4 regions of the Virgibacillus dokdonensis genome follow, and region 1 is predicted to be linked to each of the others. Evidence: riboswitches for the same ligand, from Rfam matches in the RefSeq annotation. Region 1 holds a riboswitch; each other region holds the start of a gene.

What was found. A riboswitch is a leader RNA that binds a small molecule or an ion and turns the genes downstream of it on or off. The one in region 1 is predicted to bind thiamine pyrophosphate.
Region 2: another riboswitch for thiamine pyrophosphate. It lies ahead of thiT (energy-coupled thiamine transporter ThiT); the one in region 1 lies ahead of thiW (energy coupling factor transporter S component ThiW).
Region 3: another riboswitch for thiamine pyrophosphate. It lies ahead of tenA (thiaminase II); the one in region 1 lies ahead of thiW (energy coupling factor transporter S component ThiW).
Region 4: another riboswitch for thiamine pyrophosphate. It lies ahead of tenA (thiaminase II); the one in region 1 lies ahead of thiW (energy coupling factor transporter S component ThiW).

Annotation. Positions count from the first base shown of each region.
Region 1 covers NZ_LT745763.1:3,446,907-3,454,921, reverse strand. The annotation lists gene thiM (hydroxyethylthiazole kinase) at 1-302, opposite strand, end outside; gene thiD (bifunctional hydroxymethylpyrimidine kinase/phosphomethylpyrimidine kinase) at 299-1,105, opposite strand; gene thiW (energy coupling factor transporter S component ThiW) at 1,242-1,739, opposite strand; TPP riboswitch at 1,978-2,084, opposite strand; gene B2C77_RS17685 (ABC transporter ATP-binding protein) at 2,728-3,708, shown strand; gene B2C77_RS17680 (ABC transporter ATP-binding protein) at 3,750-4,718, shown strand; gene B2C77_RS17675 (ABC transporter substrate-binding protein) at 4,959-6,641, shown strand; gene B2C77_RS17670 (ABC transporter permease) at 7,150-8,015, shown strand, end outside.
Region 2 covers NZ_LT745763.1:3,261,112-3,269,126, reverse strand. The annotation lists partial or broken gene tnpA (IS200/IS605 family transposase) at 229-670, shown strand; TPP riboswitch at 893-996, shown strand; gene thiT (energy-coupled thiamine transporter ThiT) at 1,148-1,747, shown strand; gene B2C77_RS16810 (3-ketoacyl-ACP reductase) at 2,234-2,956, opposite strand; gene B2C77_RS16805 (biotin transporter BioY) at 3,446-4,015, shown strand; gene B2C77_RS16800 (hypothetical protein) at 5,143-5,394, shown strand; gene B2C77_RS16795 (metal-sensing transcriptional repressor) at 6,124-6,426, shown strand; gene B2C77_RS16790 (heavy metal translocating P-type ATPase) at 6,630-8,015, shown strand, end outside.
Region 3 covers NZ_LT745763.1:3,095,614-3,103,628, forward strand. The annotation lists gene B2C77_RS16075 (BglG family transcription antiterminator) at 1-312, opposite strand, end outside; gene B2C77_RS16080 (GNAT family N-acetyltransferase) at 611-1,078, opposite strand; gene B2C77_RS16085 (HAD family hydrolase) at 1,111-1,755, opposite strand; partial or broken gene B2C77_RS16090 (DUF6434 domain-containing protein) at 1,790-2,358, opposite strand; TPP riboswitch at 2,701-2,795, shown strand; gene tenA (thiaminase II) at 2,925-3,617, shown strand; gene B2C77_RS16100 (hypothetical protein) at 4,068-4,727, shown strand; gene B2C77_RS16105 (cysteine hydrolase family protein) at 5,051-5,605, opposite strand; gene B2C77_RS16110 (hypothetical protein) at 6,061-6,543, opposite strand; gene fba (class II fructose-1,6-bisphosphate aldolase) at 6,949-7,818, opposite strand; gene iolD (3D-(3,5/4)-trihydroxycyclohexane-1,2-dione acylhydrolase (decyclizing)) at 7,873-8,015, opposite strand, start outside.
Region 4 covers NZ_LT745762.1:289,724-297,738, reverse strand. The annotation lists gene opp4B (oligopeptide ABC transporter permease) at 1-465, shown strand, start outside; gene opp4C (oligopeptide ABC transporter permease) at 483-1,385, shown strand; gene B2C77_RS01750 (copper homeostasis protein CutC) at 1,441-2,127, opposite strand; TPP riboswitch at 2,281-2,380, shown strand; gene tenA (thiaminase II) at 2,549-3,244, shown strand; gene B2C77_RS01740 (response regulator transcription factor) at 3,584-4,237, shown strand; gene B2C77_RS01735 (sensor histidine kinase) at 4,239-5,684, shown strand; gene B2C77_RS01730 (hypothetical protein) at 5,681-6,412, shown strand; gene B2C77_RS01725 (D-alanyl-D-alanine carboxypeptidase family protein) at 7,150-8,015, opposite strand, start outside.

The DNA of each region.
Region 1 (8,015 bases):
TTACGAAATGATGTGGCGCCAATGCCAACAGGGTCTAGTACTACTGGGATGTCTTTTTTGTTGGCGGCTTTACCAGCAAGCTTCATTGCTGGTATCTCTGTCAATGTTGATGTACCAATATTTATAAGCACACCATTAGAAATGGACGCCATTTCTTCTGCTTCTTCTGTTGCTTTTGCCATAATCGGTGAAGCCCCAAAAGCTAGTAAACCATTAGCAGTAAAATTCATCACGACTTCATTTGTCAAATTGTGAATTAACGGATTGGCCTCCCTAACTTGCTCTATAATTGATGTATTCATTGTTTCACCCTTTCTTCACGAATTCCCCAATGGTTGGTAGGGCCGTTCCCAGCGCCTAATGGGAAAGAATGCTTAATAGCTGCTGTAACAAATTGTTTAGCCTCTTTTACCGCTTCATATAACGGCAGGCCTTTAGCTAAATGAGCGGTAATGGCTGCCGAGTACGTACAACCAGTGCCATGCGTACTTGTTGTGTCAAAGCGTTTGGAGTGAAAGGTATGCATCTTATGTCCATCATATAAATAGTCAATGGCATCTCCATGCATATGTCCACCTTTTACTAGGGCAGCCCGAGCACCATGTTTATCCACCATTTCTTTGGCTGCTTCTTGTAAATCGTTAACATCATGGATTTTGTTGCCAGTAATAAATTCTGCTTCTGGAATATTTGGCGTAACAACAGTTGCTAAAGGTAGAAGCTGTTCTTTTAAATAATCTCTTGCTTCTTCGGCAATTAAAGGATCGCCGCTAGTAGCAACCATAACAGGGTCCATGACGTAGTATGCGTCTGTACTAGTAAGTTGTTTTTGGATGACGCGCATCATCGATTCATTGGCAATCATGCCTGTTTTTAGACTGTGTACAGGCATGTCAGAAAAAACAGATTGCAATTGCTCATCTATCATATCAATAGGGATATGGTGGACATTTTGTACACCAGTTGTATTTTGTGCAACAATCGATGTGATGACGGACATACCATAAACAGTTAACTCTTGAAATGTTTTCAGATCTGCCTGAATACCTGCACCTCCACTTGGGTCAGTTCCTGCAATCGTTAATGCACATGGAATTGGTTTCAAATTATTCGCTTCCTTTCTTTATATAATTGCCAGTATATTTCGTGAACCATGATGGCTCATTTTCGAGCGAACTACTATCTAGAATGATTCCCAAACATATAAATAGTTATCATATAGTCTTGGACTTAAAGCCAGTTTAATACTGCCTTTGTATACGAATCAGCTTATCTGTATTCACGCGTGAAACAATAAACCACCCTAAAAAAGCTCCAGAAATGCTACTTGCTAAAAATGACGGGACAAAGAATAGAGCTCCGGCACTACTGTCCATGAATAAGCGAGCAATGGGTACGGCAAGCAAGGATCCTACAATTCCAGTCCCTATACTTTCTCCAATGACAGCCCATCGTTTCTTCTCAAATCTACGATACAGTAAAGCTGCAAACCATGCTCCTACCATGGCTCCTGGAAATGCTAATAAAGTTCCAAGTCCTAGCATATTTCGTAACAGACCAATCATAAAAGCTATTATTACAGCAGGTCCAGGTCCTAACGTAATAGCTGCCATCACATTAACAGCATGTTGCACGGGGTACGCTTTGGCAAATCCAGCAGGAAACCAAAGAAATTGTGCTGCTAGTGTGCCAATAGCAACAAAGACAGCCATTAATGTTAATGTGTATGTTTTTTTCATAGCATCACCTTGCTTTTGTCTATTTTACTAAGAGGAAAGTAGTGAAGAACAGCATTTTTAATAGAAGTTGCTGTAAGGTTTCTTTCATTCTAAACGGGAAGTCGTTGTCGACGAATAGAATAGAACAAAAGGAACAAGCATAACGCCATGTTACTTATCCTATAAACCTTATCTTTTCCTAACATGCAAAAAAAGTCAGACCCCAGACAGAACCTGACTTAGAAGAAGAAATATAGAAAGAGAATCTCTACTACTTCCCTCCGCTGGTCTTAACCAGATCAGGTCAATAAGAGTCAGAAGCTATTGCTTCTTCTCAGCCCATGATAGGCTCCCCTAGTAGTTCTTATAAAATATTCTACTAAAATATTAAACGCTAACACATCAAGCTTAACAAAATGGTAGATGTTTGTCATGGAAAAAGCTAGTACCTTTCCGCATCTTTATTACCTTGAATTGTACTTGCGTGGTTTAGAGATAGTTGTAAAGGGAAAATAATTGCCTGTTTTGAATAATGGCCTGCAAATCCACTTTCTATAAAATTACGGTCCATCTTTTATAGATGAAGTTAAAACATATTCAAAACTTTTAAAAGAAAGGTTAATAATTTCATGTGGACATGAATATGATAAGCATTACAAGATGGTTCTAAAATCCTAGTTTTTCATCGGTATATTAGAAACGCTTTCATGAAGAGGTGGTGACCTACTCCATGAGATTATAGAAGGATAAATCAGAAAGTGAAAGGAGGGGGAACAAATCTATTACAAAATAAGTAAATGCAAGATATTCCTTACAGGTGATAATGAACCGGGGAAAAAACTGTTTCAATAGACTGAATTTTTAGTTTGTTAACAAGATACCTATTTGCGAGTTTAAAATGTAAAGGCATGACAACATCCACCGCAAATATATGGCAAGAAACTATCTATTTCTAAAGTTGAGGTGCTTTAGAGTGGTGGAAATTTGTAAGAAACGAGGTGAAATCAGAATGTCCAAAGAAGTCATACTGGAACTAAAAGATGTCCATACGCATTTTTTTACGGAAAAAGGGGAGGTTCCCGCTGTGAATGGGGTTCGTTTATCTGTATGTAAAGGAGAGGTCGTTGGTATTGTTGGAGAATCGGGCTGTGGAAAAAGCGTCACATCCTTATCCATCATGCAATTAATACCTAGCCCGCCTGGCAAAATTGTAAGTGGTGACATTTATTTTAAAGGGGAAAATATCGTATCAGCTTCTCCTAAAAGAATGAAACAGATACGGGGAAATGAAATTGCTATGATTTTTCAGGAACCAATGACATCTTTAGATCCTTTATTTACCATTGGTAATCAAATGATAGAAGCGATTCGACTACACGAAAAAACAAGCAAAAAAGAAGCGCGTAACAAAGCGATTACATTATTAGAACTTGTTGGAATTCCTAGGGCAAATGCTATTGTCGCTAGTTATCCGCATCAATTATCAGGTGGAATGCGACAGCGGGTCATGATTGCAATGGCGATGGCTTGCGAACCAGATTTGTTAATAGCGGATGAACCAACAACAGCACTTGATGTAACGATACAGGCACAAATACTCGATTTAATGCGACAGTTAAATCAAGAAAAGCAGACAGCTATTCTGTTCATCACACATGATTTAGGTGTCGTTGCAGAGATTTGTGATCGCGTCGCAGTGATGTATGCTGGGCAAATCATCGAAGAAGGGACGACGAGAGAAATATTAAAATATCCTAACCACCCCTATACAAAAGGATTAATTCGTTCATTACCAAATGTGAAGAAAACAGAACAACAATTATATTCTATTCCAGGTACGGTTCCTAAGCCACAGAAGGAAAAGATAGGTTGTCGTTTTGCACCTCGTTGTGAATGGGCATTTGCACCATGTTTTCAAGCAAACCCTCCATTATATGAACTAGAAAATAACCGCACAAGTAGATGCTTTTTACATGAAAAGGAAGCATGATTGCTCCCATTAAAGCAAGCAGGAAGGAGGTAGAGGAGAAAGTGGTCCAACCATTGTTAGAAGTGAAAGGATTACAGAAACATTTCGCAGTTAAAGGCGGGGTATTTGGAAGGAAAAAGCGTGTTATCAAAGCTGTCGATGATGTCTCATTCAGTGTAAGAGAAGGAGAGATACTTGGTATTGTTGGAGAGTCAGGATGCGGAAAATCAACAACTGGAAAAGCCATTTTACGATTATTGGAGCCTTCGAGTGGGGAAGTGATGTTTGCTGGAAAAAGGATAAAGGATCTTGAAGCAAAAGAGTTGCGAAAGCTCCGCAAAGATATGCAAATTATTTTTCAAGATCCTTACGCTTCGTTAAATCCAAGACATACGGTTGAAAAAATCATTGCAGAACCGCTACTTGTTCATGGGGTGACAGCCAAAACAGCACGTAAACAGCGTGTGAAAGAACTGTTAGAAATAGTCGGTTTAAATAGCTACCATGCTTCCAGATACCCACATCAATTTAGTGGTGGACAACGGCAACGAATTGGTATTGCTAGAGCGTTAGCAAATCATCCTAAATTAATTATTTGCGATGAGGCTGTTTCTGCATTGGATGTATCTGTTCAGGCGCAAATTTTGAATTTAATGCAAAAATTACGTGAAGAATTTCAATTGACTTATTTGTTTATTGCGCATGACTTAAGTGTTGTAAAGTATATTAGTGATCGTGTAGGGGTCATGTACTTGGGACGAATGATGGAATTAGCGGACAAGGATACATTGTATGAAAATCCACAGCACCCATACACCCAAGCATTATTATCAGCTGTACCGACCCCAGATCCAGATGGCATTCGAGAACGAATTATTTTAAAAGGGGATGTACCTAGCCCTGCAAACCCCCCACCAGGTTGTGTCTTTCATACACGATGCCCGCAAGCAATGGATATTTGTAAAACAGCTAAACCTGCTTTCCAAGAGATGGAAGCGAATCATTTTATTGCTTGTCATTTATACACGTGAAAGCATGTTGTGTAAAGGGATGTGCACGATTGAAAATGGTTAGCGAGCATGAAAAAACTTACTAGTGCATATGGAGTGCTCATTAAATGTGTGAGGGTAAAATGTAGAACTTCGTGTTCGTTTACACGATAGGAAAGCATAAAATTTTAAAGGTTTATCGTATAACATTACAGCTTTCGCCCATAAGACTTGGCGACAAAACAAGTCTTTCTAACTAAAAAATTTTAAGGGGGAAGAAAAATGAAGGGGAAATGCGCGATTTGGTTTATTTTCATGCTGCTATGTATGTTATTTCTAGCAGCGTGTAGTGGTGATGGTGGAGCAAAAACGGACAAAGCAGAGGAGGAAAGTGGTGGTGCAAGTGAAGAGGGTACTAAGGGCGAAAAAGAGGCAACGGCTAACGAAGAGCAGGTATTAGTATTTGGCCGTGGTGGTGATTCAGTTAGTTTAGATTTTGCGAGTGTTTCTGATGGGGAATCCTTGCGTGTTACAGAGAATATTTATGAAAGTTTACTCGATTATGATAAAGAATCGTTTGAGGTAGTTCCAGGCTTAGCGCATGACTGGGAAGTATCTGATGATGGTTTACGGTACACATTTTTTCTAGAAGAAGGCGTTACTTTCCATGATGGCACACCATTTAATGCGGAAGCTGTAAAGGTGAATTTCGAACGTTGGGCCGACCCTGAACATACGTATGCATTTGCGGATGAGGGATACGCTTATCCATTGTATGGCAGTATGTTTGGCGGGTATAAAGGGGATGACGCACATAATATTAAAGAAATAAATATAATGAATGATTATGAAGTGGAATTTGTTTTAAACGCACCTCAAGGACCTTTTTTACAAAATATGGCTATGTCCTATTTTGCAATGACTTCACCAACTGCTTTAGAAAAATATGGTTCTACTATTAATGAAAATCCTGTAGGGACAGGCCCGTTCAAATTTGTTAGCTGGAGTAAGAATGATCAGATCGTGCTAGAGAAAAATGCTAATTACCATAAAGAAGGATTACCCAAATTAGATCAAATTATTTTTGAAGTTATTCCAGAAAACTCAGCTAGGTTAATCGCGTTGCGTTCTGGAGAAGTGGATATTATTGATGGAATTAATCCAGATGATGCAGCTAGTATTGAGTCAGAAGAAGGGCTTGATTTATATGTGCGGGGTGAAAATAACATTGGCTTTTTAGGGATGAATGTAGAAAAAGAGCCGTTAAATGACAAATTAGTTCGCCAAGCGATCAATTATGCGGTAGATACAGATGCGATTGTCGAGGCGCTTTATGCAGGTTATGCAACGACAGCAGCGAATCTAATTCCACCAAATTATTTGGGGTATAATGATGAATTAGAGCCTTACGCGCATGATGTAGAGCAAGCGAAGGAATTATTAGCTGAAGCAGGCTATGGGGATGGATTTGAAATGGACTTATGGGTGATGCCTGTATCGCGACCATACATGCCAGATCCTGAAACAGTTGCTGAAATAGTCCAAAGCAATTTACAAGAGATTGGTATTACAACAAATATTGTCCGTGAAGAATGGGCTCCATATTTAGAAAAAACAGGTAAAGGGGAGCAGGATTTATATTTGCTTGGTTGGTCAGGCTCAAATGGTGATCCAGATTATTTCTTTGACAGTTTGCTACATGGAGATAGCATCGGCGGAGAAAATCGTTCTTTCTTTCAAAATGATGAAGTGGATAAATTAATTGATCAAGCTGGTGCAGAAATCGATCAAGATAAGCGGGCAGCATTGTATAAACAAGTGCAAACCATTCTTCATGAAGAAGTTCCAGGGGTAAATATTGTTCACTCAACACCGCTAGTTGCCGCTAAAAATAAAGTGAAAAACTTTATACCACATCCATCTACAAGTGACCCGCTAGAAGAAGTGGAAATAGCAACGGAATAAAGGAGTGTAAGTATCAAAGAGCATGACTAAAAGGTTACGTTGGTTTGCTAAATGATGAGCTCATGGATAGAAATTGAAACAATCTAAGCTTGATAAACATAAAATCCAGTCATTTTTCCGAATTTTTAAACTATAGAAGGTTCTTAAAGAACAGTTTGTATAGGAATCATAGAAGAGGTTGTTTTCGCACTTGGTGAAAAAGAAGCAATCAGATTGCTTTTTGAACAGTCGATAAGGTATGGATACATGATTTTTCACTATAGAAATGATGAAACGTTGAGGTGAATTATGAAGCAAAACGATGGTGTTTATTAAAAATAAGGTGTACCGCAACACACTCTCCCTTTAAAATCTAGGACAACAAAAAGTGAAGAGAGAGATAGCGGTACATCAATTCCGATATCTGCACTGGAGAAAAAGAACGGCTACATGATCTAAAAGATTCCCTTTATAGAAAAAGTTCAGTTTTTCTATTGGTACCAACATAGATTGGAATGGAGGTGAAAAGGTGACTGCATATATCATGCGCCGTTTACTGCATGTCATTCCAGTATTACTTGGAATGACAGTTATAACGTTTTCCATTGTACATTTAATACCTGGTAATCCAGCGCAAACAATTTTAGGGGAAGCAGCTACACAAGAAGCTGTAGAGAATTTAGAAGAAAATATGGGTTTAAATGAACCATATCTAACTCAGTATGGAATTTATGTTACCGATTTACTGAAAGGTGATTTAGGAACGTCTTTACGATCGAAAGCTGCAATTACGGAAGAAATTTGGCCGCATATTGCAGCGACATTTGAACTAACTTTCTTTGCCATGTTATTTGCTGTATGTATTGGTGTGAACGCAGGAATTATTAGTGCGTGGAAGCAAAATTCGTGGTTTGACTTATTAGCGATGCTTTTTGCGCTTGTCGGTGTCTCCATCCCTGTATTCTGGTTAGCGCTGATGGAGCAATGGGTGTTTGCCCAAGAACTTGGGTGGTTCCCTGCCTATGGGCGAGAAGATAGCAGAGATCCAATTGCAGCCATTACGCATTTTTACGTACTTGATGCCCTGATTCATTTAGACTTTTCAAGGGCATTAACGATCCTAAAGCATCTCGTACTACCGAGCATTGCATTAGGAACGATTCCAATGGCAATTATTGCGAGGATGACCCGCTCTAGTATGTTGGAAGTGATGCAATCTGATTATATTCGTACAGTCCGTGCTAAAGGATCAGGGCAGTTCCTTGTTATTTATAAACACGCTTTAAAAAATGCTACAATCCCCGTCCTGACAGTTATTGGTTTACAAACAGGCGTCCTTTTGGGGGGAGCTATATTAACGGAGACAATCTTCAGTTGGCCAGGAATTGGCAGGTA
Region 2 (8,015 bases), 190 kb from region 1:
GCAAGCTGTTGCTTTTGAATCTAGGTCGTTTTAGATTCATTTGTCTGAAATTGGCGACACATTTGCTTGTTCTTGATAAATATGTATTTACCGTTTATTTATCTTCACTAGTGTATGGAAGCAGCAGGTGGTTTAACTTACAAATGCGTGGTCTAACTCCACCTTCTTTAGACGGTATCCGCTTTTAGCCTTATCTTTTTTGTCCATACGAAGTGAAGAGGTGAAAGTATGGAAGGATATAGAAAAAATAGTCATGCTGTGTATGATATTAAGTATCATGTCATATGGGTGACAAAGTATAGATATAAGGTTTTGGGCGGGCATATAGCGGTGAGAGTGCGTGATTTGCTAAGACAAGGTTGTGAAGCTAGGGGAATTACTATATTTGCAAGGAAGTGTTGGAAAAGACCACATTCATTTATTATTATCCTGTCCTCCAAGTATTGCTCCAAGTAAAATATTGCCGTATCTAAAAGGAAGATCATCAAGATTATTGCAGGATGAGTTTCCAGAACTCAAAAAGAGATATTGGGGGCAGCACTTGTGGGCAAGAGGATATTTTTGTGCCACCGTAGGGACGGTAACGGAAGAAATAATAAGAAATGATATAACAAATCAATTCAATGAAGGTAAGGACGAAATATTTAGTCTAGCTTTGAGGATGCTTTAGCTAAGGCCTTTGAGCAGGACTTTAGCCTGGGGAACGACTTTAGTCGTCGACATTTTTGTCTAAATCCACCTGCTTTAGCAGGTGGTCGTTTAAGAGCTACCTTCATCTCTCTGACTATTTATTTGAACAATAGCTATAAAAAATGGATGCTAAACAACTTTTAACGCTAAAAGCTGTTCAAAGAACAATTTATCGTTTATAATAGATGAAAATCATATACATAGAAACCACAAGGGGAGCCATTTGGCTGAGATGGAACGGAATCGTTCGAGACCCTTTGAACCTGTTTAGTTAGCACTTGCGTAGGGATGTGGGCAACAATGCTTAGGTTTATGCATAAAATGCTAGTTTGATTTACAAGGAAGATTCTGTGTGTAAAACGAACGTTTAAAGCATTTACCTTTTATACAATCAATGAACAACTACGTCGAACAATGCTGCTTCCCTTGAGGTTTCCGTGAAAGGGGAGCTTTTTTAATGAAAAATATTCGCTTATTAGTAATGATTGAAGCAGCATTTTTTGCAGCATTTGCCATGATTTTGGATTTTCTTCCTTCGATTAAATTATCACCAGCTATATCGATTTCTTTTGCTATGGTGCCCATATTTATTCTTGCATTTCGGAGAGGAATGTTGGCGGGTATATTAGCGGGTTTCTTATGGGGGTTATTGCAGGTAATGCTCGGTGATGCTTACTATTTGACACCATTGCAATTTTTTATTGAATATTTTATTGCTTTTGCTAGCGTTGGTTTTGCCGGAATACTCGCTCCTTTAATTCAAAATAATTATCAAAAAGGGAATAAACGAATTGCTTTGGCATGGGTTGTAGCTGCGACATTCATTGGTAGCATCGCGAGGTATTTTTGGCATTTTCTTGCAGGTGTCATTTTCTGGGGGAAATATGCCCCCGAAGGAATGTCGCCAGTTCTGTATTCATTTATAATGAATGGAACGACTTTTGTAGGTGCGTTTGTTTTTTGTACGATTGTTTTGCTAGTGATTTTAGCGAGTGCTCCGCGATTAGTGCAGGCAGAAACATTTATGACCAAAAAACAGGTGAAGAAAGCTTCTTAAATATAATTGCTTTCTTTTAAGACTACAAAGAAAAAACGAAAGCCGTGTTCTTTTATATTCATAGCCAACGTTTTTACTTTACACTATAGGAATGCATAATAGTTCATAGTATAAGAACTACAGCTTTCGCCATAAGATTTGAGATAAGCCAAGTTTTATAAAAATGACGTTGGCTATTAACGTTACATAACGATTAAACATCTTAGATCTTGCTTCAAGAATTGAAGTTGCTAGAGCTGGACAAGTTAACAGTCCAGCTCCACAAACAGTTCTTTCGATATGCCCTACGGATGAGTGAAAAACCGAAGTTTGAAATGGCAGTCTATTGTTGAATTTTCTAAATTATGTTAACAATAAGCCGTAAACAATTGCACTGACTTAGTGATATATTTTAATAGTTTTCTTTGCAAAGTAATTAATATGATATATAAATATAGAAAAATGTTGCAAATCGCTTTTGGATCAACGTTTTGTAACAGTTTTGTTTTAGAACGGATTCGTAGCCCATTGTAACGACTGTTTAATAAACATTCTCGGATGCAATTTTAATTGTGCTACCATGTATTCAGCTAAATCTTCGGCTTGCATGTATTTATCGTCATTTTTCTCCGCTAACTTTTCGCCGAAAGCAAGCTCTGTGGCAACAAGGCTTGGATTTAATGTGAAAACGCGAATGTTATTTCTGCGCACTTCTTGCATTAAAGCTTCGGACATACCTTGAATGGCAAATTTGGAAGCACTGTAAGAAGTCGAACCTGCTGTTCCTTTTATTCCGTTACTGGAGGAGATCATGATAATATCGCCTTGGTTTTTCTTAAGCATATGTGGTAAGACGGCACGGGTCACGTGATACGTACCGAACACATTCACCTCTAAAGTTTGCTTCCACGTTACTGGATCCATCTCTAGAAAATTATCAAATGTTCCAATACCTGCATTATTTATTAAAATATTTGCAGGCCCAAGCGACGTTTCTAGCTTCGCAACAGCCCCCTCTACTTCTTCCAACTTTGCTATATTAGCAACAGCATAACTGGCGTTAACGCCATATGTTTCTACTTCTCTTGCAACAGCTTCCAGTTTGGATTCCGTACGCGCAATGATGCCTAAATGAACACCTTCCTTAGCAAGAGCAAGTGCAGTTGCTCTTCCAATACCGCTACCAGCACCTGTAATATACGCAATCTTTCCTTTAATTTGTTGCCCCATCGTAAGTCATCCCCTCTCCCTTGATTCTTACTTGTATTGTAAGTATATCTTATATGAAAGAATAAATTCAAACTACAGACTCCTATCATGAGAAAATCACTCCCGCACGTCGTAAAGTCGCTCATGAACGTGGAAAAAGCGCTCGCCGCGTGGGAAAAGTCGCTCATCTTCTGGTTAAGTACGTTTATCGCCATAAGGAAGTAGCCGCTTAGTTGAGAATAAGTTACTTTTAACCGAAAGACTGAATAACTTTCATTACTTCTGGTACTCTTTGCTATATTCATTTATATTTTAATTATTTAGAAACGCATCGATTGATGGTATTTACTGAATAAGGTATTATTGCTTCTCTCTAAATAGAACGTTTAAACAATAAATTTGCTCATCCTGAATGTAAACTATTACGTTAATCAAGTTGACAATGTTGTTTTTTCCAAGTACAATTTTGAAAAACATCAACGTTTATTGGAAATAGGGGGATTTATTAATATGGAACAGCAACGAAAAAGACTTCGCTTTATGCTTAATTGTGCTTTGTTTGCAGCACTCACAGCTATTTTGGCGCAAATTGAAATACCACTACCACTCATACCGATAAGTGGACAAACTTTAGCAGTCGGAATTACGGCAACTATTTTAGGCAGTAAGCAAGGTGCATTAGCGATGATTTGCTATGCGGTAATTGGAGGAGCAGGTGTGCCTGTTTTTGCTGGCTTTAGCGGCGGGGCACATGTGTTAGTAGGTCCTTCAGGAGGATATATTTTTGGCTTTATTGTTACAGCATATGTTACAGGTTTCATTCTCGAAAAAACAAGCTTTCGTTTCCAGAATGCTCTAATTGCAAATATAATTGGCATGTTGATTACGCTAGCGTTTGGGACAACGCAGTTGAAATTTATTTTAGATCTTTCGTGGAATGCAGCATTCGTAGCTGGAGTGTATCCATTTATCGTCGTTGGGCTTATTAAAGCTGCATTAGCTAGCTGGATAGGAATTGCTGTACGAAAACGTCTCGTACATGCTAATTTAATTTTAGAAACGAAACAAAAGGTAGTATAAACGAAGAAAAATTAGATTTGTAAATTATATGAGTGGATCGTTATTCTAAATTATTCTATTAAAATAATATGTATAAAATGCGTGATTTGCACCGGTTTGTCGAGAAATCACCGCGCCTCGTGCTTGAATTCGCTCATGTAGGCCAATATTTCGCTCGCTATGCCGTAGACTTCGCTCATGTAGGGCAAAACTTCGCTCGCTATGCCGCTGAATTTGCTCATGTAGGTCGAGATTTCGCTCGCTATGCCGCTGACTTCGCCATGTAGGCCAAAATTACGCTCGCTTAGCCGCTGACTTCGCCATGTACGTCAAAATTACGCTCGCTATGCCGCTGACTTCGCTCATGTACGTCAAAATTACGCTCGCTATGTCGTTGGATTCGCTCATGTAGGCCAATATTTCGCTCGCTATGCCGTAGACTTCGCTCATGTAGGTCGAGATTTCGCTCGCTATGCCGCTGACTTCGCTCATGTAGGTCGAGATTTCGCTCGCTTAGCCGTAGACTTCGCTCATGTACGTCAAAATTACGCTCGCTATGCCGCTGACTTCGCCATGTACGTCAAAATTACGCTCGCTATGCCGCTGACTTCGCCATGTAGGCCAAAATTACGCTCGCTTAGCCGCTGACTTCGCCATGTACGTCAAAATTACGCTCGCTATGCCGCTGACTTCGCTCATGTACGTCAAAATTACGCTCGCTATGTCGTTGGATTCGCTCCCGCATGTCAAGAACGTGCTCGCCCTCACGTAATTTCGCTCACCCTTGGTATGGTGGGGTAAAAAGCACAAGTAAAAAATCTTTTACCTACGAATTAACTTCCACAGCTAATCATGAAAACGTTAACTTTTTTTGACAATTGCATGAAAAGAATTGCAAAATGCTTCTATCCATGTAAAAGTTATGATAGCTATAAATTAAGAGGGCAGTCGAAAAGTTGCAATAATAAAAGTTTTATTTCATAATAGGCAGCTAGAAATTTTAACCAAGCTTTCACCAGGCACCCTCAGAAAAAATCTTATTTTTCTGAGTATTCCAGTGGAAATGATAAAACTTATGTTGTAATTATCGATATAGCAATCGTTAATTTTTATTGAAAATACGTGTAAACGTGGGGGGGATTATTACTATGAATATGGTATTAATTATTTTCTTATTTTGTTTATTTCTTGTTGCTCTGGGGGGCACGTTGTACGTGTTTAAACAGGAAGAGAGAAAAATGAAGCAATATGAAGCGGAAGGTGAAACCGCTCAAAGTGAATTGCAACGTTCGATGGAATATGAAACGAAATCTTTGAAATCAAATGTGCCACTACTCATCTGGATATATGCAGTGACCATTTTGGTAGGATTGATTGCGTTTTTTGTTTATGCATTTTAGTGACTGCATCGCTGCAGAAGCTATTTATGAAACTAACTATAGACCTTTTTGGCAGATTTTTGCTAGAAAGGTTTTTATGTTGGTGATGTACTTTCAAATTTGAAAAATTGGCAAAAAGTAAGCCATTTAATGGAAGGTATTTTTGTTTTACTAAAAAACATGGATCACACTATAAAAAATAGGAGGTTTTTTGCATCTATTTCAAGAGACAAGAAAGTAGTAAAATGAGGTTTTTGGTATAAGAAAATAACCGAATAACCACGTCTCCATCGCCTAGCAATTAGGCGACTTCACGGCGATAAGTCATCATCGGTTCGCCACTAAGAGGAAGGACACTAAAAACGGGTATGCCGCCCGACATCGGCATACCCCTATTTTAGTGGCATGATTTCTAAGTCTTTCGTTGATTCGTTCCATTCACTACGTTGCTAAACTGCGCCCCATTTTTATTCTTAAAAGTTTTTTCAAGGTCACTAAATACCTTAGTGGCTCTCGTTACCACGCCTTCTATGGAACATGTAAATATTTAAGCATCATAAAATGAATTATGAAGCGTTTTAAAACCTCATTGCATCCTCTAAAAATTCCTTGCAAAAAAAGGGGTGGCTATTAATTCCACTTCAGTTCCCAGTAGTTTATATTTTTCATAAGCAAACATATTGCATAAAATACAATAGGGGGGTATAGTATAAGTGTAGTAGCGAAAAATAAGAAATGGAGTTGATATAGATGACAACGTCAAAACCAGAACATCCTGTAACGCCACGAACAAAGGATGAAATATCCGCGATAACGAACCGGCTGAAAAGGGTAGAAGGTCAAGTTCGGGGAGTTCAGAAAATGGTGGAAGAAGATAGATATTGTATTGATATTTTAGTCCAAATTAGTGCTATTAATGCAGCGCTTAAAAAAGTAGGTTTTTCCATTGCGGAAAGGCATACGAAGCATTGTGTATCACATGCAGTACGTTCAGGGCAAGGGGAAGAAGCGATTGATGAATTAATGGAAGTGCTAAAACAATTGTCCAAATAAAAAGACCATGCACTCCTAGAAGTGCTCTTTTAAAAAATATTCACTTTGGAAAGCAAAATTTTTAGCCGGTATGTAGTATTTTTGGCAAAATTATCTAAGGTGTTTTAAGCTTTATAGTAGTAAAACGACGGTGTTTTATCGTTATAAAGACTTATCGATAGCAGTTTTCCAAAGGTGTGAGCCAATAAGTGAGGTGAAGGGTAATGCAAGAGAAAGAACATGTAACAGTTGGAGTAACTGGTATGACTTGTGCGGCCTGTTCCAGTCGCATAGAAAAAGTACTGAATAAGGTAGACGGTGTTGAAGCACAGGTGAATTTAACAACGGAAAAAGCAAACTTAGATTACGACCCGGAAAAAGTTTCTCTAGAAGATATTACGGAAAAAATTGAAAAGCTAGGCTATGGTGTGGAAACGGAAAAAGTTGAATTTGATATTACAGGTATGACTTGCGCAGCATGTTCGAACCGGATTGAAAAAGTATTGTCCAAACAACAAGGTGTGGAGAATGCGACAGTAAATCTTGCTAATGAAACAGCTGTTATCGAATATCAACCGTCATTCATTGACGAAGAAAAATTTATTGGCATAGTTGAAAAATTAGGTTATCAAGCCCAGCCAAAAGCAAATAAAGAAGAAAAGCAAAGCCATAAAGAAAAGCAAATCCAACGTATGAAAACGAAACTCATTATATCGGCTATTTTATCCATTCCTCTTTTGGTAACGATGCTTGATCATTTGTTTGGACTTAGCCTACCAAGTATTTTTATGAATCCGTGGTTCCAATTTGCTTTGGCGACACCTGTACAATTTATTATTGGCTGGCAATTTTATGACGGCGCATATAAAAATCTTCGTAATAAAGCAGCCAATATGGATGTACTCGTAGCTTTAGGAACGAGTGCTGCTTATTTTTATAGTTTATATGAAGCAATAAAAACGATTGGCAATCCTGGCTATATGCCACATCTTTATTTTGAAACAAGTGCAATTTTAATTACGCTTATCCTGTTTGGAAAGTATTTAGAAACAAAAGCGAAAAGTAAAACGACGATGGCGATTTCTAAATTATTGAATCTACAAGCAAAACAGGCACGTGTCATTCGAAATAATGAAGAGACAATGATACCTGTTGAAGAAGTCGTTCTCGGTGACCGCCTCATTGTGAAACCAGGAGAGAAAATACCTGTAGACGGTGTTGTTATTAGAGGACATACAGCTGTGGATGAATCGATGCTTACTGGTGAATCTTTACCAGTGGAAAAAGCTTTAAAAGATACAGTAATTGGTGCAACGATGAATAAAAATGGAACGATAGAAATGGAAGCGACTAAGGTAGGAAAAGATACGGCTTTAGCTTCGATTGTAAAAGTAGTGGAAGACGCGCAAGGCTCAAAAGCGCCGATCCAACGTTTGGCAGATGTTATTTCGGGTTATTTTGTACCAATTGTTGTTAGTATCGCAATGCTCACATTTATTATTTGGATTGCTTTTGTGACACCAGGGGAGTTGGAGTCGGCATTAGTCACCTCCATCGCTGTTTTAGTCATCGCATGCCCTTGTGCACTCGGTTTAGCAACACCAACATCG
Region 3 (8,015 bases), 350 kb from region 1:
TAAGGATAAATATTTTTTATCCACTGCTAATGCAATAAGAATCAAATGGTAGCGAATTTCAAATTCATGTTGACTAAATAATTTTTCTCTATCTAGAAAAAATTTCTTATAGCAGATCATCTTACCAACTTCAGACATATAGACTACTTCATCACTTGAAATAATGACATCTTTTTTGAAAGATTGATTCATATCTTTCATTATGTTCATAACTTCATGCTTCGTAAATTGGAACTCGGTTATTAATTCATTGCATCCCACACTTTCTTTCAGTATTAGGTATTTAATAAATCTTCTTTTAACGCCTTCCATCCTTTCACCTCCTTTCCTCTAACAAAAGCGTACCATAAGAAATAAGTCTATTTTCGACAATCTATCACAAAACAATTAAAGCGCTTTCGCTTCTTTTGTGATGAACCTCGTTTTCTTTTCGTTATATTTCCATTCATATAGTCACTGAAATACAAAAACAGTCTAAATATATTCTTAGAAAAACTTGGCTTATCGCCAAGCCTTATGGCGAAAGGCGTAGTTTTTCTTATACTATGAACCTTTACACTTTTATACTTTCCTATAGGGAAATTAAAACAGCGTCAACAAGGCAATCTTACTAAGCCTCGTTAACGCTGTTTCTCTTCAATATCCATTTTATCCTATCATCTACTTCTTTTGTTTTGCGCATCCCTACTTTTTCCAGCACGCTTATGGATGGCAAATTTGTAACCAAGCATTCTGCATGAATTTGCTCTACAGAAGCGAAAGCAAAGGCCCAATCTATAAGCGCTCCAACAGTTTCTGTCGCATATCCTTGATTACGAGCATCATCCATGATTCCATACCCAATTTCTACCGATCGTTCTATACCCGGTTTTCCTTTAAATCCAGCATTACCAATTAAAAGTGTATTCTCTTTATTACAAATCAACCACGGTCCCCAGCCCAATTGACTTTGATCTTCTTGCAACTTTTCTATGTGTTGATAGATATGGTTACCAACACTTTGTTCTCGTTCTAAAACCATGTTTACGTTTTCCTCTGTACAAGGAACTAATAAAAGTCGTTTCGTTTCAATTTTCATGATTCCCTCCAATAACAACAAAAGGAGCTAAATTACGAATATACAAGTTGCATGACTTCATCTATTAGATGATCAGGTTTTTCTTCCGTCAATTGTTCTCTTTTATGACTCCCCCAAGTCACTCCACATGATGAAATAGCAGCAGCTTTAGCCATTTGTAAGTCATATATAGCATCTCCTACCATAACCGTCTCTTCCTTTTTTAAATGATACTGTTCAACGATGTTTAAAATACCGTCAGGATGCGGTTTATAATGAGATACTTTGTCTGATCCTATAATATCATGAAAATAAGTACCTATGTTTAAACTTTGTAGATTCCGTTTTAGTACATCTGTCTTTTTACTTGATAAAACAAATAACAATTTTTCCTCTAAAACCATTTTATGTAACACTTCTGGTATATTCTTAAAAACGGTTAGTAAATCGCTTTCTAACTGTTTATACTGTTCACGGAAAGTTTGCAATAAAAGCTTATACTCATCTTTCAATAACTCTCGATCTGCCATTTTTTTAAAAGATGTTTCAATTGGGATTCCCATATAGTGTTCGATAGTATCCGCAGACGGTATATGTAGTCGTAACGCTTTAAAAGCATTCTGTGTTGCTAATACACTGCATTGCTTTGAATCTGCCAAGGTTCCATCAAAATCAAATATAATATTTTTATAGTTCAATTTGTACACCCCCCTCTTCATCCATAAACCTCAGTTATTTGTTTGCCGTATATTTGTTACTCCCTGGACGTTGCTTTATGTTGTTCCAAGCTTTAATTGCATCTTCCCTACTTTTTCCTTTATTAGCCGGATCTGCAAAAAGTCACGAATAAATTGATTATATTCAAATTGTGGAGCAATCGTTTTCTTGTATGACGGATCTTTCTTTCATTCGCCCTCCTCATACCACGCTTGAACAACATCATGATACGTGTTACCGACATTTTCTTTAAAATAGTTTTGAATATACGTAGAGAAGTGAAAATTCGGGATAATTGTTTTAAAAAAAGCCCGCACATGCTGACTACAACGATGATTTTCCGTAATTACAGTATCTAAGCTTAATTCGTCTTTTGTTTTTGCTTTTTTAGTACCGCTTCTTTTTCGGATTGGCTTTTTTACCTCACCTGTACGCAAGAAAGTTTCAATGCGGTCTGTAAGTTCTAATTTCGATCCCGAAGTACGAATGCCATTTTGCTTACAAAATAATTGTAACTCTTCTTTTAACCAATAGTAGTCTTTGAAAGTTTGTACATGAATATCTTTCGTTAATGCTGGTCTCAATTTTCCATCTCCTAACGATTACATCTATTATAGAACATTCGTTGCTTTATATCCACCCGCTATAACAAATACAATTAGTATTAGAACAAAGACTCGGGGCGCCCGTTTAGCAACGTAGCGAGTGGAGCGAATCAACTGAAGTTTTAGAAATCACGGTGAGGCACGAACCCATGATGACTTATCGTAGGGCGGATTCATGAAGTCGCCTAGTTGCTGGGCGATGGAGCGGGACGTGGCTCATTCGGTTATTTGGTTATCCCATAGCATCAAATTTTTATACTTTCTTATCTCTTGAAAAATAAAGTTGACTTTGTATGACACTATGATATGCTTCAAGTATAGTATTTCTACTAGGGGAGCCCCACTGGCGGCTGAGACAACGACCCTTAGAACCTGATCTGGTTTGTACCAGCGGAGGGAAGTGGAAAACTACTTAACAGCGTTACCTGTTTCATTTTTATATGTATGGACAAAAAGTCCTTTTACACAGATAGGTTGCGTGTATTAAGTATATCCCTTTCTTCCTCGAGCAATGAAAACATGTATGTATGAGGAGGAATTTTTTTATGTCATTTACAGACACATTACGAGAAGTAACCGCAAAGAGTTGGGAGCAAAGTGTAAAACATCCATTTGTAAAAGGGATTGCCAAAGGTGATTTATCCCTAGACATTTTCAAGTATTATATTTTACAAGACATTTATTACTTGAAGCACTATGGAAAAGTCCATGCCTTGGCAGCTACATTAGCTGAAGATTTTCAAGTAACAGCTATGCTAGCTGACAAAGCAAAAGGAACTGCACAAGCAGAGCTAACCGTTCATAAACAGCATGCAGAAATCTTAAACATCACAGATACAGATTGGGATCATTTCAAACCAGCCCCAACTGCTTACGCCTATACATCACACTTATATCGCGCTGTAGCATCTGGAAGCCTAGGTCAAGCTATTGCAGCCATGTTGCCTTGTTATTGGTTATACGCAGATATCGGAAAAACGTACGAAAATGCAAAACCAACCGAAAAAATCTATCAAAATTGGATTGCTACCTATGCAAGTGACTGGTTTCAAGATTCAACCAATGAACAGATTCATTTGCTTAATCAAATTGCATCCGAATCTACGGAGAAGCAAAAAGAAAAGATGAAAGAGCAATTTATCATTGCTAAAGAATACGAGCTTGCCTTCTGGGAGATGTCCTATATAAAGGAAAATTGGTTCTCTGACAGACATTGGCATGAGCTTTCGATGGCTTAAATAAATACAAAATCAGTGAGAGAAACCTATCTTTCACTGATTTTTTAATGTATAGAATTATTCCTCTTCTCCAGAAAATCTGTAAGTTCCAGGTTAATGATTATTTTTTATCATCATGAACATATAGAAAAATTGAACTACAATGGACACAACGAAATTTTTTCTGCATAATAACGATATATCCTAATTTTCAACTTACTACAACATGGATATAGAACAGATAATAATTGTTTATAGCTAGGAATGAATTCACTCTATATCCAGTCAAAACTATATTCTAGCCGAAAATAATTATCTAACATTTATTAATTTTGAAGGAGCGTTAATATGAACACTCTCCCCCTTTTATTAAGAAAACTTGTTACTTCTTACATACTAACTATCTTTATTGCTATCTACTTTGCAATCTTTTATCTATTCCCAATAGAATCAGCTTCCTATTATTTAGAAGTGGACTTTTTAGGGTGGACTTTCATTTATAGCATTTATATTTTTCCTGTACTGCTTTTATATGGAAGTCCTATTTCAATTATAGTAGAGCTCATTCATAAAAAAGGCATCTTTAAAAATAGATGGCTTTACATTCTATTACATAGTTTATTTGGAGGATTTTTCGGTATTATTGTGGTGACTCTTGACTCTTTTCTTTTTAATTGGTTATTCATTTTATTTGGCGCATTTCTGGCATTATTATACGCTGTGATTGATCGCATTCTCTATATAAAAATAAAAAGCAAAAAAGCAATTTGGATTAGTCTATCGTTTCCAGTTATTATATTAGCATTCATGTGGGGTGGTTTTCAATTTGCATCAGAGCCTCTCCCTCCATTTACTGCAGAAGATGCTATAAAATTTGCCTCAGAAGGAGATGAAATGCTAGCAAAATTCCCACAAAAAGAAGGTATTTCTAAAGTGAAAATTGACGGATACCATATAATTCAAGAAACAAAAGCTGAAATTATTGATGATGATACTTATATCCTATATTTTTTTGAAACATGGAGTAAAAATAGTGAAAGCGATTCATTTTCTGTTTCCTATAAGATAGACCGTAATTCTTCAACTTTGCACAACTCAGATTGGAACTATAGCCGTCCATTTGAATATTAAGTCTATCTAGTTTGGTAAATTTAAAGCGTTGGAAAACAGATTTTTTCTAAGAGGACAATAGATAAAGTGAACCTCAATGAGTGGTTTTCTCATCCCCCACTGATGTTAGTACCGCAAGGGTATCACCTAAAGGCAACTGAACGAATCGGGGATTTGGGTGCTGTTATCTCCCACTTAGACTTGATCAACTCACATCTCCAATTTTTGAAGTGGGAGGCTTACAGCACCTTATACCCGGATAAAAACCCTGGCTGCACCATTTTCTAAATTATTTGAGATAAACGAAAGGATTGCATAATTGCACCTTGTAATGAAATACTTTTTTATAAACTGTTAATTAGTTGCTCCGTTGTCCGTATCGTGGCAAATTCACCATGCAATGTAGCCAGAGATACATTATGTATAGTTTCTGCATCATAATATCTATTATTTTGATCTTTCAATCCAAATGCTGCAGTAGCATCTGAAATCAGATATGTATCAAACCCTAAATTACCACTCATTCTTGCAGTCGTTGATACACAATGCGGTGTAGTCAATCCCGTAATTACAACGGTTGATACTTCATTTGCTTTTAATTGTTCTTCTAAGTTAGTACCAATAAAACTACTGTTTACTTTTTTTGTAATGATAACTTCCCCCTCGATTGGTTCAACTATTTCTTTGATAGCAAAGCCTTTATTCGCCATATGAAATACGGAATGAGGATTATCAGACGTGTGTTGTATGTGAATTACTATCCACTTCTTTTCTCTCCATAATTGTAGTATTTTTCTCATATTATCTTCTGCATCTTGATTATTTCTCTCGCCCCATTTTTTATCATCAAAAGCCTTTTGTACATCGACCAAAAGTAAAGCTTTTTTCTTTTCACACATAAATTTCTCTCCTCCTAATGTTTTATCTACCATTTTTATTCTTATTTTAAATAAAAATTTTACATATTTTACAAAAAAAGATAATTAAAACGACTAGGTAGTGTAGCTACTTTTGAATATCTTCTTGTACATCATTAGGACAATTAAACTGTCGGTTGGGTTTCTATTATTCATTGTACTTCCCCTTCCTTATCTACTTTTAGCCTAATATAATTATTTCAAAATTGCTATCTTTTTTGTAAAAATCTAGGCAGAGTACCTTTATTGCCATAGATGGATCCCTTTATGGTTTAATTTGCAATATCCCCCACCGGCATTCTCCTAACTTATACTTATTGAATACAATAATAAAAACACCCAACAGTTAGTTTAATATCACGCTAACTTCAGGGTGTCCTCATCTATATTGTTACTTTATCATGTAAGAATTCAAGCAAAAGTAAAATGAAATGAACCTATGCACATTCCTTTAAAATACAAATTCCATATTGCTTTAGTTCCTTATGGATCACAGGACTATCAGCTATACCTTGACAATAACTGTATTCTAAGAAAACGGCATACATACTGTTCCATGCAGCCTCTAATTCGGTAAGTAAATCCTTTTGTTCCGTAGTAGTTAACGCTGCTTGTAATTGCTTGAAAATGTCATCAGCATGATCTTCTTCTTTTTTTAAATTTGAGTTTGTTAAAGCATTACGGTAGGCAACTTGGTGAATGCGCTCAACAAAAACGATGTTATTAAATGCCTTTCGTAATATATGCTGCTTAGCATCTTCTGTTTCTTTTTCGTCCGTAAACATATATCCTTCTTGTTCATCACACAGCATTTCTTCTGTTTGCTTCACGTGAAAGAAATTATACATGTCGTTCCATTCATTTACCGAATTAAAACAACCCGATGTTTCTTGAAAAACAGTCAAAGTGCTCGCTTTCATATTGCATCCCTCCATCAAAGTTAAGTTACCTTATTCCTGGCACATGCCTTCTACCGTCATAGATTTTGCATAATTCCAAAAATTATTCATTTGAAAAGTAATTTAGAGAATTATACAATATTTCACCTCACTATAATTAAATTTTCAAAATTAATCTGTACAATTATACTAACATATGTTCGTTTTTTTGCACAGTTAAACCTCTTAAGATATGAAAGCTTTTTTACCTATACCCACCTTCGTTCATAGGTGGATTTGTTCATCCTTTCATCAACAATTTCTTGATTAACGCCATAAAATAACCGCAGAAAGTCACAAAAGCAAATTCGACTTCCTACGGTTACTATGATGTTTCAAGTTTAGTTAACTATAAGTTAAACACAAAACAAGCATCAACGATTACTTCTATTCTACTTTTTTCATTGCTTTATTACTTGAACCAAATTCTTGGATTTTTTCATGTACTGTTTCCTTCATTGCCTGTTTACTTAACTCCAATAATTTCTTTGGCTCATATACTTCTGGATTTTCTACTAAACTTTGTTGTAGTGCTTCTCTCCAAGCTATATTCATTTCAGTATTAATATTAATCTTAGCATGCCCCAAGCGTATTGATTTTTGCAGTTGGTCTAACGGTATTCCACTTGCTCCATGTAAGACAAGTGGGATTTCAACTTCTTTAGATATTTCAGCCATCTGCTTAAATCCTAGCTTTGGTTCACCAACATACTTCCCATGTACAGAACCTAGTGCAGCGGCAAGCGCATCGACTCTTGTTTTCTCCACAAGCTCTACACATTCTCGTAAATTGGCATAACAAATATTGCCTATTAGACCATCTTCATAACCACCAACCGTACCAATTTCTGCTTCAACGGATACACCATTTACATGTGCATAGTCTACTACTTGCTTCGTATTTTTAATATTCTCAGCAACTGGAAAATGGCTACCATCGTACATCACAGAGCTATATCCAGCGTCAATCGCTTCAAAACATCTTTCTACACTTTGCCCATGATCCAAATGTAATACAACCGGAACAGTAATTTGTTGAACTTCCATTAGATTACGAACCATATCAGAAATTAGTTTGAAACCACCAAGATAATCCACCAATCTATCCGAAGAAGCAATAATAACAGGAGCCTTTGCCTCTTGAGCTGCTTCTAATATAGCTTGTGGCCAAATAAGACCATTTATGTTAAAATGTCCTACAGCATATCCTGCTTGTTTAGCTTGAGGAAGTATATCATTTAATGTTACTAATGCCATGTTCATTTCTCCTATTTAATTTTACAAAGCTTTCTCTTTTACTTTATTTATTCCTTAATACCCTTTCGCCTGCTTCATTGCTTCTTGCTTATTTTGAAATGCCTTATTTATACTTTCCTTTTTAGAAACTTCAGATAAACCGACATTCCACCAACTTCCCTCATAGCCATCTGACATTGTTTTTGGAAGAACTTTAA
Region 4 (8,015 bases), on a different contig from region 1:
AGTATTGGTTCGGGGGTAGATCCTGGAACATGGGAATATATTATTAGTAAAGTAGAACATGCTATCTTACCGTCATTATGTCTTGGTTTATTACCCATTGCTAGCTATACGCAATTTTTACGTAATGACATGATTGAAAGTTCTCAAAAAGATTTTGTACGTATGGCACGTGCAAAAGGAACGCCAGAAAGGAAAATATATAATAAACATATTTTACGTAATTCTGTTATTCCTATCGTTACATTATTAGGATTTGATTTAGCTGGTATTATTGGCGGTTCTGTTATTATTGAAACCATTTTCACATACCCAGGGGTAGGGCAATTATTTGTAGATTCCATTAATAATCGAGATTACACCGTCGTTATGGCAGTTACAATGCTACTAACCGTAATGACACTTATCGGAAATCTACTAGCTGATATTTTCTATGCTTTAGTAGATCCTAGAATACGATTAGATTAGTGGAGGAGGTAGATTAAATGGAACCATCAACAAACCAAACCGTTCAGCTGGCCCCTCCAAAGAAGAAAAGCTTATCACAATGGGGAATTGCTCGTAAAAAGTTTGTCCGAAATATTCCTGCGATGGCAAGTCTTATTTTCCTGTTCGTTGTAACAGCATTATCGATGTCAGCTTCACTTTTATCAGACATTGATCCGAGCCGTATTAACCCAAGACTCGTTGAAGTGCCGCCTTCTGCTGAACATTGGCTTGGAGCAGATTCTGCTGGAAGAGATATTGTCACCATGCTGCTATACGGTGGGCGGACGTCACTATTAATTGGTTTTTCTTGTATGACCATTATTATAACCATTGCGACAATAATAGGAACCATTTCAGGGTATTACGGTAACATAGTAGACAGCATTCTCATGCGATTTACCGATTTCATGATGAACTTCCCATTTCTCATTTTTGTTATCGTATTACAAGCAATCTTTGTTGACAGTGGAGTGTTAGCATTAATTCTTGTTATCAGCTTGCTTAGCTGGACAGGGGCTGCAAGGGTAATTCGAAGCAAGGTAATGTCGGAAAAAGAAAATGAATATGTGTTGAGTGCTATATCCATTGGAACAAGGCCTTCTAAAGTTATGATTAAACATATATTACCTAACGTCATGTCAACGATTATCGTTCAAGCAACGCTGTTATTAGCAGCGATGATCGTGGCGGAGACAGGACTTAGTTACCTTGGATTTGGGGTTCCTGTCGGTACACCAAGCTGGGGCAATATGCTACAAGCAGCACGCGATCCTGGCACGTTTGAAAATCTGTGGTGGATTTGGCTACCACCAGGTTTATTAATTACATTAACTATTTTATCCATCAACTTTATCGGTGAAGGGTTTAAGGACGCTTTCAATCCGAAATCAAAAAAATAATGCATGAAGCGAGCCTGAGCTTGTTTAATAAGCTCAGGCTCTACCTATGTCAGATTTATTTTTGGAGTATATTTTTTATTTGTTGTATCTTGCTGCGATCCAGTTTATATGCGAATGAATCGTTCCTTCTAGCGCCAGAACCAAAGTGGAATGCATGGGGTTTCACTTGCTCGTATACATCAGCAAAGGTTGCTGGCTTTAAACCATGCCCCACCATCATATTTACATGTGTATCCGCAGCCAAATGAATCAATCGTTGTAGCTGCGGAATTGCATCAGGTGCTTTATAGTTACCTCCTGCAGTTAACACTGTCGTTATTTGCTTATATTGTGCCAAGCATGCTAACGCTTCTTCTTGGTCACGAGCAAAATCAAACGCCCGATGAAAAGTTACTTCTAAATCATCAGCCACATCTAATAGCTGTTTCAACACTTCCTCATCAACTGTTTTTTCAGCAGTCAATGCCCCTATAACGATACCGTTTGCACCCATCTTTTTAATCAGATCTATATCTTCCTTCATCGTGTCTATATCGTATTTGTTGTATACAAATGATTGACTATGCGGACGAACCATGACATTTATAGGCAGATGGACAGCTTCAACCGCTTTTTTTAGTAAACCGTAACTTGGTGTAAGCCCTATTTCTGCCATCGCAGGGCTAAGTTCAATCCGATCTGCTCCATACTGCTCTGCTTCTATCACATCCGTTAAGTTCGTAGCAATAACTTCTAAAAGCATGAACAACCCTCTCCTTTACACACAATACCCTTATCCTACCTGATGAGAGCGCCTTTTAATAGACCAAAAAGATGCAAATAACCTACTACTATCCTCACTTCCTTTGCCTAAATCTACCATCTATGCTTTAATGGCAATACATAGTGTTATTATATATCTCACTAGGGGAGCAATTTTATTGCTGAGAAAGGAAACTTGACCCTTTGAACCTGATCTAGTTTGTACTAGCGTAGGGAAGTGACAACTTGCATGAATAGTAATAATCAGGCAATCACTTCCCCATTCTATTTACATCGTAGAATGGGGATTATTATTTTCTCCAGATGCAAGTACGTCTTATCCTGAACTACAAAGGTTTGTTGTTTCCACATCTTCTCTAGCATTAAAATAATTTCAATTATCGAGAGGAGAATATAGTATTATGCAACAACTATTTACAGATCGTTTATGGAAAAAGGTAGAGCCAATTTGGAAATCCTATTTGGAGCATCCGTTTGTAAAAGGGTTAGGAGAAGGTTGGCTTGATAAGGAAAAGTTCAAGCACTGGATGAAGCAAGACTATGTTTATTTAATAGAATATTCTCGCTTGTTTGCACTAGGAAGCGCGAAAGCACATGATTTATCAACAATGACAACGTTTGCCAATTTACTTCATGGAACCTTGCATATGGAAATGGATTTACATCGTAACTATGCAAGCAAGTTTGGCATAACTGCTGATGAATTAGAAGAAACAGAAGCGGCGGCAACAACGACTGCATACACAAGTTATATGCTAAATGTGGCACAACAAGGTGGCATAGAAAATACAGTCGCCGCCGTACTCGCTTGTGCTTGGAGTTATAATTACATTGGCAAAGCATTGGCAGCCTGGCCAAACGCCTTGGAACATGAATTTTATGGCAATTGGGTACAAATGTATTCCTCCGAAGATTTTACAGCACTGGCTAACGATTGCATTGATTTAATTAATACAATTGCGGAAGATAAACCAGAACACGAGTTAACCATCTTGGAAGATATCGTTGTGAAAACGAGCTATTTTGAATATATGTTCTGGGACATGGCAGAACATCAAGCCATGTGGCCTGTCCCTGTTGCTGCCCAAAACTTATAATTCTTTGCAAATCTTTATCCGTTGAAATGACTATTAAAAGCAATAAACTAAAAAAGCAATAATTATTTTGGACCAATATCAGGCGGCATGATCTACAGATTTTTAACTTCATAAAAAACCGCCCTAAAAATGTAAAGCTCATCATTTAAAAGCTACGGCTATCACCATAAAGACTTGGTGACATGTCGTAGCTTTCTTTATTCCTTAGGTAGAACGATACAATAGCTTGCTAACAGCCTATTATAACCTATAGATTTCGAAAGGATATATATACCAGATAGATATGATACAACATTGTTACACAGATAATTTATAATGAAAGAGAGGGAGGTTTGCCCAATGGTTCGAATACTAATCGTTGAAGATGAAAAACCAATATCTGACTTAATAAAAATGAGTCTCGGAGATGCAGGATATGAATGTTTCTGTGCCTATGATGGAGAACAAGCTGCTGATATGATTGAAGCAAATCATTTTGATTTAGCAATTTTAGATATTATGCTCCCCAAAATTAATGGCTATGATTTACTAGAATATATCCAGCCTTACGATATACCAGTCATATTTTTAACTGCCAAATCAGATGTAACGGATAAAGTAAAAGGGTTAAAGCTTGGAGCGGAAGACTACCTAACGAAACCTTTTGAAATCGTAGAATTACTAGCCCGAGTGGAAACTGTTTTACGCAGATATGATAAAAACAAACAATTTATAGAATTGTTTGATATAAAAATAGATACGCTTTCCAGAGTCGTAACCAAATCAGGAAAAACTGTTAATCTAACAGCGAAAGAGTACGACTTATTATTATTATTTATCAACAATAAAAATATTGCTCTATTTCGGAGTAACATCTCTATGAAAGTATGGGGAGAAGATTTTGTCGGCGAAAGCAGGACGATTGACCTGCACGTACAACGTATGCGACAAAAGCTTGGTTTAAAGGATAAAATCGTAGCAGTCTATAAGGTGGGCTATAGACTGGAGGTATAGCATGAAGTTATTCTGGAAAATATTTTATTCCACGATGATCGTATCTGTCTCCTGCTTCAGCATTGGAAGTTATATATTAATTGACTCCGCTTTTCAAGATTCTATCAAGCGCGAAGCCACTTCTGTATTTGAGGAAAATGATATTTTAAGATACTCGCTACAAAAAGAACTACGAGAGGCTTCCGTATCGGATTTTTACTTCGCTGATGAAAAAAACAAGGAATCAATATCCAATGAAGAGCTACTCATAACCGTTGCCTCCTCCTTAACCATTTATGAATCTGGTGGAGAACTTACTTTTCGTATTAGTAACCAGGACGGACATGTCGTATACGATAATTTTAATGAAGATTTAAGTAACGATGCCGTTACACAAGTATCGAATCAATCTAAAGGCTACCAAGTAAAAAATGTTAATGGGAAATATTTTCTTCACGCTATGACACCACTGCAATTACATGAAGATTTATTCTACATTGAAAACTTTCGAGAAATATCCGATATTTTTGCGAGTAAAAATGACCAATGGACAATGTATATGTATATTACGCTGCTGATGATTGGAATAGGTGCAATCGTCATGCTAGTCACTGCATGGCTACTGACAAAACCGATCTATAAATTATCGAAAGCAACGAAACAGATTACTAAAGGAAATTTTGAAGAACGAACGAGTGTTAGCAGCTATGTTGAGGTTGAGGAATTATCCCGCAATTTTAATTTTATGGCTGAACATATTGAAGAAATGATTTCTCAGTTAAAAGAAGCCAATCAAAGACAAGAAACATTTATTGGGAGTATTAGTCATGAATTAAAAACACCACTTACTACCATGATAGGTTATGCAGATATGCTTCGCTCTAAAAAGTTAGATTCAGAACAAACATTTATGGCAGCGAATTATATTTTTCAAGAAGGAAAGCGAATTGAGGAGTTAACAATGAAATTACTCGATTTGTTGGTATTAAAAAAACGAGATATTGAAACAAAACCCATAAAAGCAACTGCCTTTTTCAGCCCCTTGCAACAGTACATGGAACCTATTTTTGAAAAAGAAAATATGGATTTTCATGTGGAAGCAGAAGAAGCTATGATACCTATTGAGCCCGATTTAATGCGAACCGTTTGTACCAATTTACTCGATAATGCAAGAAAAGCAATCGATCATGATCATGGAGAAATTATGCTCCATGGCTTTATCCACCAAAACGACTATCACATCCGTATTTGTGATAATGGAAAAGGTATTCAAACAGATGAAATGGCTAAAATTACCGACGCTTTTTATATGGTTGATAAATCAAGAGCAAGGGTACAAGGAAGTGTGGGTCTAGGACTTGCTATTTGCAGTGAGATTATCCATTTACACAAAGCTGAACTGACATTTGACAGTGAGTTTGGCGAAGGTACTTGTGTGACAGTAATGATTAAAGGTGTGAAGCGATGATGAAAAAGAATAAAATACACCTTACCAACGTTCTTTTAGCTATTATAGGGGTTAGCATCGCTTTCTTACCATTTATTTTAAAAAATGTTCAAGAGGAGCGTTTGTTGAATCATATTTTTGTATCAAATTTCCAAACAGAAGAAAAACAAGTGAATGATAATCAAACGACATCCATTGAAGAAAAGTTAAAATTAATCGTTAATCATTATGACGGAAATGAAAACATTGCCATCATTGAAAAAAGTAATGATGAGACGAAAAGAGCTGAATACCTTTCTAAGGGAATTAATGAAATCAAAGAACTGCAAAACAAAGGGTTGTTTCCACAAATTGATATGCAACCTGAATTCACGATCATTAATTCCAATATCAAAACATTTTTAAATACACAACATCCCCAGCACACAGTAACGATCTGGGAAGCTTTCTTTTCCACTAATGGTGTAGAAATAAATATATCAATGGACACCCAAACGAATAAAATCTATGAGTATCGAGTGAGCCCAAGTAATAACAAATCCTTATCTATGACTGATCATGATCAAACTACTACAAAATTAGCTAATTATTTTAATGTGAAAGTAAGTGAAAAAAAATTAATCGATAAAAGAACAGAAAAAATATATACGCTAGCGGACGAAGACGTCTATATTTCCTTTTTTTCCGATAGGTATTTTGCGAGTTTCTATTTAATTCCTGCATTTGAAGCAGAAAAGAAGCAATTTTGATGGATAAATGAGCTAACTATGATACGTTGATCTATTATACTTTCTAGTAAGAAGAGAGATCGCAGGTTTAACACTTCCATTTCTCACCATAGACAACTGTTCAAAATATGAAAACTTATATTCCCATTTAGTACGATATCCATGAAAAGTTCGTTCTAAAATGAGCACACAAAAAACCTTGATCTCGCTTTTCCCCTTTTTATATAGAATGCTTGACGATTCTTTCATAGAGTCGTCAATTTTTTGCTTATGTTAGCAAGCGAGTAGATTAACATTATGCACATTAGAAGAACTGGCTTGTCGCCAAGTCTTATGACAAAAAAACGCTGTCGTTTTTCTTGTACGATAAACCTTTAAACTTTATACTTTCCTATAGTGGAATAAAAATCTCGGGGCGCCCATTTAGCAACGGAGCGGGTGAAACGAATCAACTAAAGATTTAGGAATCAAGCCACTACGACAGGGAGTATGCCGGCTTCAGGCGGCAAGCACGTTTTTAGTCGGCTTTCCTCTTAGAGACGAATCGATAATGACTTCTCGTAAGGTGACTTCGTGAAGTCGCTTAGTTGCTGAGCAACGGAGACGGACATGGCTTATTCGGTAATGTTGTTAAACAATACACAAGCCTCTAATTTTATAATTTTGTATTTCCTTAGAAAAACAAAGGCTTATACTTAGGCTTTCCTATAATACAAAGAAACAGCCTGTAAATTACCTACAAGCTGTATTCACTATCGTTATTCTGCTGTCAAATATTCTTCTAATGTTAATTCATTCTCTGTTATTTCTTTAGCAGCCTTCTTACCTACATAACGAATATGCCATGGCTCATATTGATATTGCGTAATCTCTTCTTTTCCTTTAGGAAAGCGAATAATAAAACCATATTCAGCGGCATTTTCCGCTAACCATTTACCTTCATCTGTATTAGCAAAGTCCTCATTTAATTGGAAACCCATATCTCTACTCGTCACATCCATCGTTAAACCTGTCTGATGCTCACTTTCACCTGGTCGAGCACTTACTTGGTTAGCTTGTTCTTCTCCTAACGATTGGACATTAGATGCAAATACTGTTTCTTGGCGATCATAAGAACGATACCCAGATTGAGCAAACAACTCTAGCCCCGCCTTATCTGCAGCGGCAAACAAATCTTCAATTGCTGTAGCTGCAATTTTACGCACTTTCTTTTTCGGTAAATCTTCTGTAAAAGGATAATTTATGTCGGGTACCACTAAATCAACAGGTGTATAATCTGCTGGTAATGCATTTTCCTTATTTACTAACACCAATTGTTCATACGGATTTGCAATTACATTAGTGCCGCTATCTGTTGTAGCAGGCTCTGCTTTTGCAGGTAGTTTTTTTCCAGGTTCAAAATCATGACTTCCATCTTCAACCAATTGCTTAACTACCTCTGCTGTTTCTTCTTCATATATACCAGTCAAAGGTAAATCTTTCTGCATTTGTAAATCAGTAATTGCCCATACTGTAGCTGCATCAAAATCACCATTATCTTTTATATCATAGCCAATTTCTTTTAAAGCAAGCTGTAATGCCTTAACATCTTCTCCGCTATCTAATTTTTGCAAAGCCGCTTCAG